DNA from 3 places in the Marinobacter sp. H13 genome. Region 1 is predicted to be linked to each of the others. Evidence: predicted binding sites of a transcription regulator. Region 1 holds the regulator's gene; each other region holds the start of a gene.
What was found. Region 1 encodes LexA, which represses DNA repair genes until DNA is damaged. Its sites were predicted from a motif close to CTGTNTNNNNANACAG; they were not measured.
Positions count from the first base shown of each region.

Region 2: recN (DNA repair protein RecN) is a predicted target of LexA. The motif match lies at 3,201-3,216, and genes of this name have one in related genera.
Region 3: recA (recombinase RecA) is a predicted target of LexA. The motif match lies at 3,141-3,156, and genes of this name have one in related genera.

Region 1 is NZ_JCACRU010000001.1:574,809-580,450, reverse strand. Features, by position in the region: gene AC5JQH_RS02740 (translocation/assembly module TamB domain-containing protein) at 1-520, shown strand, start outside; gene AC5JQH_RS02735 (SIMPL domain-containing protein) at 523-1,227, opposite strand; gene AC5JQH_RS02730 (gamma-glutamyl-gamma-aminobutyrate hydrolase family protein) at 1,259-1,993, opposite strand; gene AC5JQH_RS02725 (amidoligase family protein) at 1,986-2,987, opposite strand; gene lexA (transcriptional repressor LexA) at 3,203-3,814, shown strand; gene AC5JQH_RS02715 (cell division inhibitor SulA) at 3,857-4,348, shown strand; gene AC5JQH_RS02710 (hypothetical protein) at 4,353-4,613, opposite strand; gene AC5JQH_RS02705 (DUF6586 family protein) at 4,665-5,177, opposite strand; gene AC5JQH_RS02700 (DUF1329 domain-containing protein) at 5,401-5,642, shown strand, end outside.
Region 2 is NZ_JCACRU010000001.1:1,383,410-1,389,051, forward strand. Features, by position in the region: gene dnaJ (molecular chaperone DnaJ) at 1-323, opposite strand, end outside; gene dnaK (molecular chaperone DnaK) at 402-2,327, opposite strand; gene grpE (nucleotide exchange factor GrpE) at 2,420-3,019, opposite strand; gene recN (DNA repair protein RecN) at 3,275-4,954, shown strand; gene fur (ferric iron uptake transcriptional regulator) at 5,059-5,469, opposite strand; gene AC5JQH_RS06655 (outer membrane protein assembly factor BamE) at 5,592-5,642, shown strand, end outside.
Region 3 is NZ_JCACRU010000001.1:3,605,738-3,611,379, forward strand. Features, by position in the region: gene mutS (DNA mismatch repair protein MutS) at 1-2,507, opposite strand, end outside; gene pncC (nicotinamide-nucleotide amidase) at 2,589-3,089, shown strand; gene recA (recombinase RecA) at 3,254-4,300, shown strand; gene AC5JQH_RS16830 (flavodoxin family protein) at 4,321-4,791, shown strand; gene AC5JQH_RS16835 (PilZ domain-containing protein) at 4,807-5,184, opposite strand; gene AC5JQH_RS16840 (ATP-binding protein) at 5,402-5,642, shown strand, end outside.

The sequences.
Region 1 (5,642 bases):
CAAGCTCAGGCGGGCAAGACTGTTGTTCGTGGGCAACCTTACCCAGCCCTATCTGGACATCGAGGCCGTCCGCACCGTGGATACCGTCGTGGCCGGTATTCGTCTGACCGGCCCTGTGCAGTCGCCCCAGACGGAAGTATTCTCCAACCCCGACATGCCTCAGACGGAGGCGCTTTCCTATGTCATTCTTGGCCGGGCGCCCCAGAGCCGGGGTGATGAGGGCCAGATGAGCCGGGCGGCGCTGTCCCTGGGACTGACCCAGGCCAACAAGGTGACGGGGCAAATTGGCGAAGAGTTCGGTATTCGCCAGCTCACCCTGGAAGCGGAGGGTTCCGGCGATCAGACCTCGGTGGTGGCGAGCGGGTATCTGACGGATGAGCTGAGTGTCCGCTACGGTGTCGGCATCTTCGAGCCGATCACCACGGTCGCTCTGCGCTACGATCTGGGCCGTTACTTCTATCTGGAGGCTGCCAGCGGGCTGGCGGCCTCCCTGGATATCTTCTACACCCGGGATTTCTGAGTTCAGTCCAGCTCGAAGGTGGCGCTCACTGAGGCCCGGATTTCCCGCTCACCCACGCTCGAGACCGTATCCGACATGGATTTGGCCTCCGCCATCATCATTGGTACCGGGCGGTGCCCGCCATTGATGTTGATGGTGACTACATCACCACAGCTCTGGTCGAGCTGACTGGCCACGAATCGGCAGCGGGCCTGGGCGTCTGCGATGGCTCTGGCCAGTGCTTCCTGTTCCATACCGGTCTCATCCGAGTGGAAGAACTGGTGAGGGCCCAGGTGGTAATCCAGGCCCACAGCCTGGGCCTGCTGGAGCAGGGGGTTGAGCAGAGTAAGATCACTGATGCTGAAGCTGACGGTCTGGGAGGCGACGGCCTGCTTGCGGGGCTGCTCCTCTCTTTCAGATGCGGGCAGAGTTCGGGTGTAAAGGTTTACCGACGCGTCTGAGTAATCATTGAGCTGATCCTGATACTCGGTAATACCCTCGCGCCACTGCGCCATCAGGGCCGCTACCCGTTCGGTGGCCTTCTGGGGAAGCTCGTGCTCGGCACTGGCTGTGAACTGGAGTCTGGCGCTGTCGGGCTCGTATCGGACACTGCCCTCGCCAGTGAGCGTAACTTCACCTGCCATTGTCAGAGCAGGTACTGTGAGCGCGAGAGGGAGAATAAAACCGGACTTCAGGTTTAAACGGAGCTTTCGGTTCCGTCCGTTCATGGTAGTGCCTCCTTTGGAAACCGTTAATGGATCAGGCGTCGTCGGAATCCGGTTCCAGGCGCGCCAGTTTGTATCGGCGGGCAGCATCCACGAACTGGCCAAAGATGCGTCGGTGTCCGCCATGGTAGAGCAGGTATTCCGGGTGCCATTGGATGCCCGTTAGCCATTGGCGTCCGGTGCTTTCAATAGCCTGTACAAACAGATCATTGTCCACGGCGGTCACGCGCAGGTTGCGGCCCAGGCGCTTGATGGCCTGGCTGTGAATCCGGTTGGCGCCGATCACCGGGGAGCGCATGGCTTGCTCAAGCCGGCTGTGCGTTACCAGTCGCACGGTTTGCAGGGGCAAGAGCAGTGGGCGATGCCGGGTATTGACCCTCAGCGGTGTCACGTTCTGGCACAGGGACCCGCCGTGGAAAACGTTGATGAACTGGGCGCCGCGGCAAATCCCGAGCACGGGAATGCCAATGGCTTCAGCCTGCTCAAGCAGTGACTGATCGGTTTTATCCCGCTTGCGGTCATAGTTGGCGGTAACCTGTGGCTCCTGCCCATAACGTTCAGGATGGACGTGGGTGCCGCCTGACAGCACCAGGCCATCAAGCATCGGTACGGCAACCCGTGAACCGGGGCGAATATAGTGGGTCCGGGCACCGTGGAGGCGCAGACCCAGGCTGATCAGGCGATGGGCAAGGCTTTTTCGAGCGGGACCACTGATGCCGATCGTCAGGCCCGGAACCTCAAGTTCCTGTTCTTTGGACTCTTCAGACATACCCGTTTTTGGCCAGCCAGTCGTCAGTGGTTTCCCGCCAGCTGTGGGTCAGGTTGTGAAGATTCAGTTTGCGGCGCTCCCGGAACAGTTGCCGCATGTCGGCCAGGTCGTCGGGATTGTTGGCCAGTTGCTCCAGGACGACCCAGTCGTTCCAAACGGTTGAGAAATGCCAGCCGGGATTGTCGATGTCGCAATCCGGCAACCGGTAATGCAGGGTTGGCCTGCTTTTTATCCTGGGATCCTGAACATGGCGTTCCAGCCGTTCCTTGTCCAGGTGGGCAAACAGTGGAAGCAGGTCAAGCGCGCGATTGCGGGTAGGATTGAACTCCAGGTAATCCTCCATGAGCTCCCCGAGGTTTGGTTGATAGTTATCCTCCATCAGGAGCTCGGTGTAGCGGCCGTGCCAGGGTTCGATGTACGTAGTGAATTTGCGGCTGACGTCCAGTTGATGCCGGTGCTTGAGCCATTCATACAGGGCCGCGAACGCCTGGAAGTAACGAACCAGGGTCTCCGGGCTGAGGTCGGGCAACTCGGGATTAAGCTGCAGGCCAAACGCAAAATAGATGGCGTCCCGGCTGCCCAGTGCCCCGGCGTTCCTGAGCTTGTCGACGAGCGTTTCAATCACCTCGACGCTGGAAAACTTCAGGGGTGGGCTTATGATCTCAAGGGGTACCACGCGTTCGGCCGCGGCGTCGATCACATCCATCGCCTGTCCACCGAGTTCACGAATGGACTCGGGGAGGCGCTCATCCGCCAGATCAAGATCCTTGATCGGATCGGAATCAAGCTCAACCGTGAAGTCGCCAAGAGCTGTCTGCAAGGTTGTCACATAGCGTGACTTGAGCTCAGGTGTGCCCTCCAGCATCTTCGCCGCCAATGTAACCAGCTCATCGTAGCCCAGACCAGACAGTTCGATCTCGACGCCAACCCGGCGTTCCTTCCCTTCGTTCGTCTCTAGGATTTCAGGCATCCTGCAGGCACTGACTTGAGTCATGGTGCTCCCTGGTTCGTGAGGAATATTGCCCTAACCATATCACACCGCTGTTGATCCTTATTATTAAGCGGATGCAAGAAAATCAGGGAGCCGACTTTACACTGGATAAAACACTGTATATAGTCAGTTTACTGTATAAAAAAACAGGGCCACCGGAGCCACTCTTACGAGAGGCTGATGTTTGCAGCGGCCCGATCCCGATATAGCGGAGTAGCTTGATGAAGCTGACAGCAAGGCAGTCCCAGGTACTGGATATTATTCGCCGATACGTCGACGAGACCGGCTATCCGCCAACCCGTGCTGAAATCGCAGCAGAACTGGGCTTCCGTTCGGCCAACGCCGCGGAAGAACATCTCCGGGCATTGGCAAGGAAAGGTGCCATCGAGATGGTGCCGGGAGCGAGCCGCGGCATCCGTCTGCCTGAGGCGGAAGAGGATCTGGGCCTCCCGGTCATTGGTCAGGTCGCTGCCGGTAGTCCGATCCTTGCTCAGGAGCACATCGAGGACCACTGCACACTGCAGCCAGAATTCTTTTCGCCGTCTGCAGATTATCTTCTGCGGGTCCGGGGCATGAGCATGAAAGACATCGGTATTCTCGATGGCGACCTGCTGGCAGTTCACAGTACCCAGGATGTTCACAACGGCCAGGTGGTTGTTGCCCGGGTTGGCGATGAGGTCACGGTAAAGCGTTTCCGCAAGGAAGGCTCGAAAGTCTACCTGATTGCCGAAAACGAAGAATTCGCACCGATCGAAGTGGACCTGACCGAACAGGAGCTGTTCATCGAGGGTCTGGGTGTTGGTGTTATCCGCCGCTCTGACCTGCACTGAGCGGTTCGGATAGCCTCAGATAGTTTGAATAACGGGTGAATTATGGAACAAATGAGCTTTAATCAGAATCTGGCCTACAACCCCAATGCTCTGTCCTGTTCAGTGTCGGCAACCGCCGCCCGCGAGCGACGTTCCGTCATTCGCGCCCGACGCGCTCCGGAAACCACCGAACCCAAAGTCTGTGGCAATGTGACGGAGATCATTCTGCCGGAAGGCCAGGTAGAAAATTTCCAGCTGCTGTTGCCAATGCTGACCCAGCTGAATCAAGAGAAGCGCTGGCTGGCCTGGATCGACCCGCCCCAGGCGCTGGTTAGCAAGTGGCAAAAAATGCACGGGATTGTCGCCGGCGAATTGCTGGTGCTGCGTTCAACACCGGACTATCCTGCCCAGGACCTGGCAGAGCGAGCCCTCAGTGCCGGCACCTGTCACGCTGTGGTCATGTGGACCCGTAAACTGGGGCGAGTTGCCTTCGAATCCCTGCAAAGAGCCTCGGCCGAGGGCAATAGCCACGGCGTCGTTCTCAGGCAGCGTTAACCGATCAATGCAGAGTGTAGGAGGGCTGGGCGTCTGAGGCGTCCAGTTCGTCATCTTCCCAGTCGATATCGTGGGCAACATTGCCTACAGCCTCAATGCCAGCTGCAATCATGGCTTTGGCAACCGACATATCCCGATCTTCCATCATTTCCCGGGCTTCTTCCGAAAAAGAGATTTTTACCAGTGGCGCACTGTCATCATCAATGCGGCGCAGAGCGTAATCGCCATTGGTCAATTGCACGATTTCAAAAAACGATGGTGACATTCAATAAACCTTCAAGTTAATACGATTTGAATAACCGGAGCTGGGAGTGGCTTACCACTCGCTGTGCTGCTCTTCCAGATCGTCGGCAAAATGTTTGACGGCGGTCAGCGTTTTCATCAACGCAGCCGACGATCGATCCGGGCCGGAATCGGCCGATACCGCAATGATGTTTTCCTCGCTCACGGTTTTTTTGGTCGCCGGGGGTCTGCTTTGGGCGCGCTCGAGTTGCTCCAGATGGTTCCACCAACTCCCGGATCGCTGTTCCAGCTCCTTCAGGCGGCCAACTTCACTCGGTTCTGGCCCGATAAGAGCGACCAGCTCATCAAGGGTTGAAGGCTCCTCTGATTTTCTCTGGTATAGCCTCGCAACCATGACCAGCAACAGTTTTCGAGACCGCAGAAGCAGCTCGATCGCCCCCTGAATAGCGGCCTCCCGGCGCAGCGCCTGTTCCGCCTCGTTGGGACGTTGTTCCTGAGCCTCGTCTGTGGGCCGGTCGAGTGGCTGAAGCAGCGTGCGGGCGAGAAAGAGCTTTTGAGAAACCAGTGAGTGCCATTGCGAGGCCATGGAATACCTTCAATCCCCCAGCGCGGGTATAACCCCGAAAATTAATTCGTCACTATATCATTTTCGCTATCAAATTTCTTCCATTCTCTGTGCGGTGAGGTTTCACAATAAAACACAAACATTCACTTGAAACGACCGTTTGAATTTGGCAAAAAGGCGCCCGGCTGTGCGAGTTCTGCTCGTGGCGGCTACCCAACAGCATGAATTTCTGGAGGTGTAAGGGATGCGAAGCCAACTGGTTGCAGGTGTCGCACTGGTTTTTCTCGGGTTTTCCGGACAGGCCCTGTCCAAGGTCACGGCCGCCGAGGCCGAGCGGCTGGGTGGTGAACTGACCCCGGTCGGAGCCGAAAAGGCGGGCAACCGCTCAGGCAGCATACCCGAATGGACCGGAGGTTTGGCCACGCCGCCGGACGGCTGGCGTGAGGGGCAAGTGGAAATTAACCCGTTTCCCGAAGATGAAGCTCT
Region 2 (5,642 bases), 810 kb from region 1:
CCACGACCGCCGCCACCAAAGATGTCGCCGAATACATCGCCGAAGATATCCGAGAAGCTGGCACCGCCGCCTCCGAATCCGCCGCCACCGGCCTGGCCGTCAACGCCGGCGTGGCCGAACTGGTCGTAGGCAGCCCGCTTGGACGGCTCTGCCAGTACTTCGTAGGCTTCGCTGGCCTCCTTGAACTTGTTCTCGGCTTCGGTGTCGTCCGGGTTACGGTCGGGGTGGTACTTCATGGCGAGCTTTCGGTAGGCTCGCTTGATTTCCTTCTCGTCCGCGTCCCGGGAAATCCCGAGAATCTCGTAATAATCGCGCTTGGCCATGCTTTTAAAACCCTGTTTTTAAACGCGGAAAACGCGGGGATCTCCCCGCGTTTTCCAACTACCTGATGTACGTCAGATTTATCGCTTGTCGTCGTCTTTGACTTCTTCGAACTCAGCGTCGACAGCATCGTCAGACTTCTGGCCCTGGGCTTCTTCCTGCCCACCGGCTTGCTGGGTCTGATCCGCCTGATCTGCATACATCTTCTGGGCCAGCTCGGAAGAGACCTCGGTCAGCTTCTGAGTCTTGGCTTCGATGTCTTCCTTGTCGGAACCTTCCAGAGCGGTTTCGAGCTCCTTGATGGACGCTTCGATGGACTCTTTCTCGCTGTCGCTGACCTTGTCACCGGCTTCGTTCAATGTCTTGCGAACGGCGTGAACCATCGCGTCGCCCTGGTTGCGAACCTGGACAAGCTCTTCGAACTTGCGATCTTCCTCGGCGTTGGCCTCGGCGTCCTGAACCATCTTCTCGATTTCGTCATCGTTCAGACCGGAAGAGGCCTTGATCACGATTGACTGCTCTTTACCAGTCGCCTTGTCTTTGGCAGACACGTTCAGGATACCGTTGGCGTCGATATCGAAGGTAACTTCAATCTGCGGCACACCACGCGCTGCCGGCGGAATATCAGCCAGATCGAAACGGCCCAGCGATTTGTTCTGGGCAGCCTGCTTACGCTCACCCTGAACCACGTGAATGGTTACCGCGGTCTGGTTGTCGTCCGCTGTGGAGAACGTCTGCGACTTCTTGGTCGGAATCGTGGTGTTCTTGTCGATCAGCGGAGTTGCCACACCGCCCATGGTTTCGATACCCAGGGTCAGCGGGGTTACGTCCAGCAGCAGAACGTCTTTCACATCACCGGAGAGAACGGCCGCCTGGATGGCAGCACCCATCGCCACAGCTTCGTCCGGGTTAACGTCCTTGCGGGCTTCTTTGCCGAAGAACTCTTTCACTTTTTCCTGCACCAGCGGCATGCGGGTCTGACCGCCGACCAGGATAACCTCGTCGACTTCGCCTGCCTTCATGCCTGCGTCCTGCAGCGCCACTTTACACGGCTCGAGGCTGCGCTGAACCAGGTCTTCTACCAGAGATTCCAGCTTGGCACGGGTCAGCTTCACGTTCATGTGCTTGGGACCAGACGCGTCTGCGGTGATGTACGGCAGGTTAACGTCGGTCTGCTGGCTGCTGGAAAGCTCGATCTTGGCTTTTTCGCCCGCTTCCTTCAGACGCTGCATCGCCAGGGAATCGCCGCGCAGGTCGATACCGCTGTCTTTCTTGAACTGGTCTGCCAGGTACTCGATGATCTTCAGGTCGAAGTCTTCACCACCCAGGAAGGTGTCACCGTTGGTGGCCAGAACCTCGAACTGGTGCTCACCGTCAACATCGGCAATTTCGATGATGGACAGGTCAAAGGTACCACCGCCCAGGTCATATACCGCCACGGTACGATCGCCGCTCTTCTTGTCCAGGCCATAAGCCAGGGCTGCTGCGGTCGGCTCGTTGATAATCCGCTTCACTTCCAGACCGGCGATCTTGCCTGCATCTTTGGTAGCCTGACGCTGGCTGTCGTTGAAGTAGGCCGGAACAGTGATGACGGCTTCGGTCACTTTTTCGCCCAGGTAGTCTTCTGCAGTCTTCTTCATCTTCTTGAGAACTTCTGCAGACACCTGCGGCGGCGCCATTTTCTCGCCCTTCACTTCAACCCAGGCATCACCGTTGTCTGCCTTGGCAATCTTGTAGGGCACCATCTTGATGTCTTTCTGGACCACATCGTCTTCAAAACGACGACCGATCAGACGCTTGATGGCGTACAGAGTGTTGTTCGGGTTGGTAACCGCCTGGCGCTTGGCTGACTGGCCAACCAGGGTCTCACCATCGTCGGTGTAGGCGATGATGGACGGGGTGGTGCGATCACCCTCGGCGTTCTCGATTACCTTCACCTTGTCGCCATCCATGATGGCTACACAAGAGTTGGTCGTTCCCAGGTCGATACCGATAATCTTGCTCATTGAGTCACTCCAATTCTTCTGAATGCTTTCCAGGAGGCCATTTGCCTCCGCTTTCGCTATTTACTGGCTATATTGGCGCTTTAATCGGCTTTTCAAGCCTGCTCATCAATTTTTGGTGCATCTTCCGCTTTCGCGACCACCACCATGGCCGGCCGCACAACACGACCATTCAGCAGATACCCTTTCTGCACCACGGCTACCACGCTGTTCGGCTCGGCATCCGGCGCAGGCACCATGGACATGGCCTCGTGATGCTGGGGATCGAAGGGTGCGCCCACCGGGTTGATCTGCTCAACGTTGAATTTCTTCAGGCTGGACATGAAAAGACTCAGGGTCATTTCCACGCCTTCGCGAATTGAGGCAACCAGTTCGCCGGACTCATCGTGACCCTCGGTGCTCTCGACCGCCTTCTCAAGGCTGTCAGCTACCGGCAACAGCTCCTTGACGAACTTTTCCAGGGCAAACTTGTGCGCCTTCTCAACGTCGATCTCGGCCCGACGGCGCACGTTCTGCATTTCCGCCTGGGAGCGCAGCATCTGCTCCTGGAATTCCTGAACCTGAGCCTGGAGCGCTTCCACTTCGGAGGTTTCGTTGTCGCCGGCTTCGCCTTCAGCGGCCTGGGCCTCCTCTTTCGCAGCCTCGAGGGCTTCGTTCAGTTCCTCATGCTCGTTGCGGTTCTCGTCAGTGCTCATGGCTACTCCTGCTTCATCTAAAGCGGCCCGCTGTCAGTGGCCGGTTGAACATGGGCTCCGGCCGCCTCGAGCCGGAAAATGTCGTTGCGAACGGATATGGGGCCCGCTCTCCAGGTTTCAACCACCAAAGCCTGCAATCCTGAAGAAAATACCTGCCTCAGGTTTGCAAACCACAAAAACCCTGTATATATTCACAGTCACTGTATACATCCACAGTGTTTTGCCGGTTTCAGGAACAACGCGGAGGTTATCTGCATGCTGACTCAACTTACGGTTTCCAATTACGCCATCGCTGAACGGGTGGAACTCCAGTTCAGCAAGGGCATGACCGCATTGACCGGCGAGACCGGCGCCGGAAAATCCATCGTTCTGGACGCCCTCGGCCTGGCCATGGGTGGCAGAGCCGATGCCGGCGCCGTCCGGCATGGCGCCAAACGCGCCGACATCACAGCGACCTTCGACGTATCCGGCATTCCCGAGGCAACCGAATGGTTGGCAGAACACGAGCTGGATGACGACAACGATTGCATCCTGCGCCGGGTCATCAGCAAGGATGGCCGCTCCCGCGCCTACATCAATGGCCAACCCTGCCCCCTGAACCACCTCAAGGAACTGGGCGGTGTGCTAATGGATATTCACAGCCAGCATCAGCACCAGTCTCTTTTGCGCAAGGAAACCCACCGCAAGCTGGTGGACGAGTTCGCCGGCGTTGAGACCCTGGCCGCTGAAACACGGGAAGCCTGGAAATCCTGGAACCAGATCCGCCAGCGGCTGACCGAACGCCAGCAGAATGCCGATGAAGCAGAGGCCAAACTCCAGCTTTTGCGGTATCAGGTGGAAGAACTGGATCGTCTGGCCCTGGAAGCGGGCGAGCAGGAAAACCTGGAACAGGAACAGGCGCAGCTCAGCCAGGCTGATACGGTTCTGCACAACAGCCATCAGGCCGCCCTGCTTTGCACCGAAGATGAAACCAGCGCAGTGGATCTGGTGCGCCAGGCGTTACAGCAGCTGGAGCAGCTTCCGGTGGATGTTCCCGCACTGGCAGACACGATCCAGATGCTGAACGAAGCCCAGATCCAGATCAGTGAGGCCGGCGACAACCTTCGCCATTTCGTCGAGGACTACGAGGCCGATCCGGCTCGACTGGCGGAAGTGGAAGAACGGCTGAGCGCCATCTACCAGATGGCCCGCAAACACCGGATCACACCGGAAGAATTACCGGAACTGCATCAGCGCCTGAGTGCGGAGCTGGCCGAGCTGGACGGTGGCGAAGGCAGCCTGGAGCAGCTGGCCGCAGAGCTGGACAGCCAGCGCGGACACTTCGATGAACTGGCCGCGGAGCTGTCAGAGGCCCGTGCCAGGGCCGCCGCCGAACTGGATCAGCGGGTCGCAGCGGAGCTCGCCCAGTTAAGCATGCCCAACATGCAGTTCATTACACACCTGAACCGCAGCAACGGTGGGGAGCCGGCACCCCACGGACTGGAAGAGATTGAATTCCTGGTCAGCGCCAACCCGGGGCAACCTGCGCGGCCACTGGCCAAAGTAGCCTCCGGCGGCGAACTGTCGCGGATCAGCCTTGCCATCCAGGTGGTGGTTGCCCAGACATCAACCACACCCACACTGGTCTTCGATGAAGTGGATGTCGGCATTGGCGGCGGCACGGCCGAGGTGGTTGGCCGACTGTTACGGACTCTTGGCGGCAACGGACAGGTGCTCTGCGTCACCCACCTGCCGCAAGTGGCGGCCCAGTGTCATCAGCACCTGTTTGTCAGCAAGTTCACCGAGCAGGATGCCACCTTCTCGAAAATCGAGACGCTGGACGATCAGGGCAGAATCAGTGAAGTGGCGAGAATGCTGGGAGGCGTGGACATGACCGAACATACGATCGCTCATGCCAGGGAAATGTTTTCAAAGGGGCAGGCAACCCATCACTGAGCCGCGAGCAACGATCCACTACCCCTCTCGATCCTGAGAGCTGTTGGGGCGGGCCATAAACCCGCCCCTTTTTTCGTTCCTTCAGCCAACGACCCGAGCCAGGCTCAGGACTTGATCGGCTTTACGTACAGAATCAGGCTGTGGTCGACGATTTCGTAACCGTGCTCTTCGGCAATCTTCTTTTGTCGCTCTTCAATGACCTCGTCGACAAACTCGACTACCTCACCCGTCTGGGTGCACACCATATGGTCGTGGTGGTCGTCGCCGGCCATCTCGAACACGGCATGGCCGCCCTCAAAATTATGGCGCAGTACCAGCCCTGCTGCTTCAAACTGCGTCAGCACCCGGTAGACTGTTGCCAGCCCCACGTCATCGCCTTGCTCCAGAAGCTTCTTGTATACATCTTCGGCACTGAGGTGATGCTCCTCCGCGGTCTCCAGAATGTTGAAGATTTTGACCCGCGGCAGAGTCACTTTCAGACCGACTTTTCGTAATTCGGCGTTTTCGGATGACATGTTACTATTCACTCTTTGGTGTGCCTCACGGCTTCCGGTATGATGAAGCCGCCATTGAACGGTTAACCCGTGTCACACCTGCCTCTGGCAGGCGATTTCAAGATAGAGGATTTCCCCCGGCGATGCAAAAGCTCACAGCTCTCATTCTCACTTTCGTTCTATCCGGTTGCGTT
Region 3 (5,642 bases), 3.0 Mb from region 1:
TCGCCCTGGTAAACGGATTCATTTACCTTTGCTGCCGGCTTGGCCAGGGATGCGTTGTTGCCCTGTTCGGCGGCCGAGGCTGCCGGCGCCGCTGGCGAAGCGCTGCCCTCCAGGTGGGAGAGCTGGGTTTTGGCGTTACGGATCACATCCTGTGGCACGCCTGCCAGCTTTGCTACCTGCAGACCGTAGCTCTGGCTTGCCGGGCCATCATGCACGTTGTGCAGGAACACGATGCTGTCATCGTGTTCGGTGGCCGTCAGATGGACGTTTACGGCATGTTGCAGCTCATCGGCCAGCTGGGTCAGCTCGAAATAGTGGGTGGCAAACAGCGTGTAGCAGCGTATCTCCCGGGCAAGGTGTTCGGCAGTAGCCCAGGCCAGGGACAGGCCATCAAAGGTGCTGGTGCCACGACCAACCTCGTCCATCAACACCAGACTGTGCTCGGTGGCGTTGTGCAGGATGTTGGCGGTTTCGGTCATTTCCACCATGAAGGTGGAGCGGCCGCCGGCGATATCGTCCGAGGAACCCATGCGGGTAAAAATCCGGTCCACGGGGCCGATCACTGCCCGGTTGGCGGGCACGAAACTGCCGGTGTAGGCGAGCAGCGCAATCAGCGCGGCCTGACGCATATAGGTGGATTTACCGCCCATGTTCGGGCCGGTTATCACCAGCATGCGGCGCTGGGTGTCCATTAGCAGATCGTTCGGTACGAAGGGCTCGTCCAGCAACTGTTCAACCACCGGATGGCGCCCTTCCTCAATGTCAAAACCCGGGGATTCGCTGAACTCCGGCGCGGAAAAGCGCAGAGAGGTGGCGCGCTCGGCAAAATTACTCAGCACATCCAGTTCTGCCAGTGCCTGCGCGGCATCCTGAAGTGGCGCAAGTTGCCCGGCGACGGTTTCCAGTACGTCATCGTAAAGGCCTTTCTCACGGGCCAGGGCCCGGCTCTTGGCACTCAGGGCCTTGTCCTCGAACTCCTTGAGTTCCGGCGTGATGAATCGCTCGGCGTTTTTCAGGGTCTGCCGGCGAATATAATCCACCGGCGCCTGATCGGACTGGGCCCGGCTTATTTCGATGTAGTAGCCGTGGACCCGGTTGTAACCTACTTTGAGGGTGCTGATACCGGTGCGATCCCGCTCCCGGGTTTCGACATCCAGCAGATACTGGCCGGCGTTTTCGCTGATGTTGCGCAGCTCGTCCAGCTCCTCGTCGAAGCCTTCCCGGATGACCCCGCCTTCACGGATCACGACCGGGGGATTGTCGATGATGGCGCGCTCCAGCAGATCCGCCAGTTCCGGGTATTCCCCAATGATGGTCGCCAGCCTGACGACGTGGTGGGAATTGACCGGTTTCAGGGTTTCCTGCAGGTCCGGCAGGGCCTGGAAGGCATCCCGAAGCCGCGCCAGGTCTCTTGGGCGGGCCGAACGAAGGGCGACCCGTGCGAGCACGCGCTCAATGTCGCCAACAGCTTTCAGCAGATCGTGCACCGGCTCATAGTGGAACCCGTCCAGCAGTGCCGATACCGCCTGCTGACGCTGGCGGACGATTTCCACATCCCGAAGCGGCCGATTCAGCCAGCGCCGGAGTTCCCGTCCACCCATGGATGTGGCGGTGCGGTCCATGACCCAGGCGAGGGTATACTGGTGGCCGCCCATGAGATTGGTGTCAATTTCCAGATTGCGACGGCTGGCCGCGTCCAGGATGACTGCTTCATCGCGCCGTTCGCGGGTCAGCTTGCGAATATGGGGCAGGGCGGTACGCTGGGTTTCCTTGGCATACTGCAGCAGGCAGCCCGCGGCACAGACGGCGAGATTGAGTTCCTCGCAGCCGAAACCTGTCAGGTCCCTGACCTGAAGCTGATGGGTAATAACCCTGCGGGCCGTATCGGATTCGAAGAGCCAGGGCCCCTGACGGCGTATTCCGGTGAAACCCTCCAGAACGTCCTCGTAGGGAAAATCCTCGCTGATCAGGATTTCCGCCGGACGCAGGCGCTGCAGTTCGCCCTGCAGGGCCTCCAGGTTTTCCAGCTCCGACACGGCAAAACGGCCGCTGGAAATATCGAGCGAGGCAAAACCGAACTGCTCCCGATGGTTATAGATAGCCACCAGTAGATTGTCCCGTCGATCCTCCAGGTAGGCGTCGTCGCTCAGGGTCCCCGGTGTGACGATCCTCACCACCTGTCGCTCAACCGGACCCTTGCTGGTGGCAGGATCTCCGATCTGTTCGCAGATGGCGATGGATTGACCTGCCCGAACCAGCCGGGCAATGTAGCCCTCAGAAGAGTGATAGGGGATGCCGGCCATGGGGATCGGATTGCCGCCAGATTGGCCCCGGGCGGTGAGGGTAATACCCATCAGCTCGGCCGCTTTCTTGGCATCTTCGTAGAACAGTTCGTAAAAGTCCCCCATGCGGTAAAAAACCAGTTCATTGGGGTGCTGGCCCTTGATCTTCAGGTACTGCTGCATCATTGGGGTGTGCTTGGAAAGATCGGTCTGAGCTGCTGACATGAACGGGTCCGGTAGCCTTGCTTTGGATGAAGGCGTGAATTGTAAGAAAATAACCGCCGTGATGAAACGAAGGAGGTCATTATGCTGGCCAGCGATCAGGAATTGGAAGAGGCAGGCAACCGCCTTGGTGAACGACTGCTGACAACCGGCCGTACCGTTGCGACGGCGGAGAGTTGCACCGGCGGCTGGGTTGCGAAGGTACTGACCGATCGTGCCGGTTCTTCGGCCTACGTGCTGGGTGGCCTGGTCACGTACAGCAATGAGGCCAAGCAGGGGCTTCTGGGCGTAACCCGGAAATCGCTGGATGAACACGGTGCGGTCAGCGAACCGGTGGTGCGGGAAATGGTTGCCGGTGCCCTGGTGGCGACAGATGCTGACGTTGCCGTGGCTATCAGTGGTGTTGCCGGGCCCGGCGGTGGCAGCGATGACAAGCCTGTGGGCACCGTCTGGTTTGCCTGGGGTAGCAGCCCGGCCTCCACCGTGGCCGTGGTAAAGCACTTTGAGGGCGATCGTGATCAGGTCCGCAGGCAGGCCGTTCTCTTTGCCCTTCAAGGGGTTAACAATTTTGTGGACGAAGTCTGACGGCTTTCACATCCGGAGGGGTTGGTCTCCTCTGCGGGTTATGTTTTAATACTGTTCAAATATACAGGGAATGGGCTGTTCGAGCTGTACAGATTCCCGATTCACTATTTCGCTGCCAGCCTTTTCCTGAGGGTGGCGGCCCAGGCGACAGAGGGTTTGCACTGATGGAAGACAACCGCAAGAAAGCATTGAGCGCAGCACTTGGGCAGATTGAGCGCCAGTTCGGCAAGGGCGCCGTGATGAAAATGGGCGATCAGCCCCGCGAAGCCATTCCTGCGGTCTCCACCGGTTCCCTTGGCCTGGACGTTGCCCTGGGTATTGGCGGTCTTCCATATGGTCGAATTTGCGAAATCTACGGTCCGGAAAGTTCCGGTAAGACGACGCTCACCCTGCAGGTAATTGCCGAAGCACAAAAAGCCGGCAAAACCTGCGCATTCGTGGATGCCGAGCACGCGCTCGATCCGGTTTACGCCGAAAAGCTGGGCGTCAATGTGGACGACCTTCTGGTGTCCCAGCCGGATACCGGTGAGCAGGCCCTGGAAATTGCCGACATGCTGGTTCGTTCCAATGCGGTAGACGTGATCATCGTGGACTCCGTGGCGGCCCTGACCCCGAAAGCGGAAATCGAGGGTGAAATGGGCGACAGCCACGTAGGTCTGCAGGCGCGACTGATGTCCCAGGCGCTTCGCAAGCTGACCGGTAATGTCAAACACGCTAACTGCCTGATGATTTTCATCAACCAGATCCGTATGAAAATCGGGGTTATGTTTGGCTCGCCCGAAACCACCACCGGTGGTAACGCGCTGAAATTCTACTCCTCCGTTCGCCTTGATATCCGCCGCATTGGTGCCGTGAAAGATGGTGACGAAGTGGTCGGTAACGAGACCCGCGTGAAAGTGGTCAAGAACAAAGTATCGCCGCCGTTCAAGCAGGCCGAGTTCCAGATTATGTACGGTAAGGGCATTTACCACATGGCGGAAGTGCTGGATATGGGCGTCAAGGAAGGCTTTGTCGACAAGTCCGGAGCCTGGTACGCCTACAATGGCGACAAGATCGGTCAGGGCAAGGCCAACGCCTGCAAGTTCCTGGAAGAAAACATGGACATTGCCAACGAGATCGAAGCCAAGGTTCGGGACAAGTTGATGCCCAAGCCTGAACCCAAGAAAGACGCAAAAGAAGAGCCCGCAGAAGCCAACGGCGAGCTGCTCTAAGCTTGATGTAGGGAGGACGTATGGATGGCATGAAGAAACTTTTGATTGTTGCCCATGCGCCTTCCCCGAACACCCTCCGCCTACGAGAAGCTGTGGATGAGGGTGCCCGCCATGAAGATATCGAAAACGTTGAAGTAACCGTTCTGGCACCGTTGGATGCCGGTCCCGAAGACGTTCTTGCCTGCGACGCCATTATTCTGGGCACCACTGAGAATCTCGGGTATATGAGTGGTGCTTTAAAAGACTTCTTCGATCGCAGCTACTATCCCTGCCTCGAGAAAACCCAGGGGCTACCTTTTGCCTATTACATTCGCGCCGGCCATGACGGCACGGGCACCAAGCGGGCAATAGAAAGCATTACTACCGGGCTACGCTGGAAGCTGGTCCAGGAGCCTTTGATCTGCCGGGGTGAATACCGGGAAGAGTTTGAAGATCAGTGTCGGGAGCTGGGGATGTATGTTGCGGCCAGCCTTGACGCCGGGCTGGTTTGATTCCGAAGGCCTGGCTCAGCTGGCAAACCGGTTGTAGAAGCCTTCAATCCGCGACAGGGCATTGTCGACAGTTCGTGAATAGCCCTTCTTGTCCAGGCAATAGCTGAACTGGACACTGACGCGATAGCCGGTCTGGAAGGGCTGGCATTCCACCACCCGGGCACAAACCCGCGATTCGCTGATGTACTTGCCGTCAAAATCCATGAACAGACGGGCGCCCGGCTCTACTGGTCGGGGGCATAGCACTGCCATTCCGTACCGGTTGAGGTCCAGGCAGGTAACCGGCGTGGGGTGTTTGCCACGACCAAGGAAGCTACGCTCCCGGAGCTGGACCTTCAGGCAGGAGGCGGGGTAACGATCCTTGATTCTGCGCTCTGCGGAATCATTGGTCATACGCTGGCGTCCGTTGCGTGCATTGTTTTTATGGTTGGGACATAAAGTGTAGTTCCGGAAAGGCTGGCTGAAAAATGAGCGGCGGCGGAATTGTGAACTGCCTAACAAAATCCCGCGCAATGTGCGCGACTCCAGAAATCTTCGTGCTGAACGCGACAGAGCCGACCGCAGAATCTACAATGACCGGCCAATGTGTTAACCGTTACAGGACCAAACCTTGAAGTCACTGCCTCTGCACCAGCTTTACAAAGCCTGTGTTCTGAAAGATCTGCCGTTCAAAACCACCAAGCAACTGGAGCCCCTGGCTGAAATCGTTGGCCAGAACCGTGCCCAGGAGGCTGTGCGTTTTGCTCTGGCAATGCCCCATGGCGGTTACAACGTCTATGCCGTTGGCCGTAATGGCCTGGGTAAGCGCACCATGATGCTGCGTTACCTCGAGCATCATGTGGATACGGATC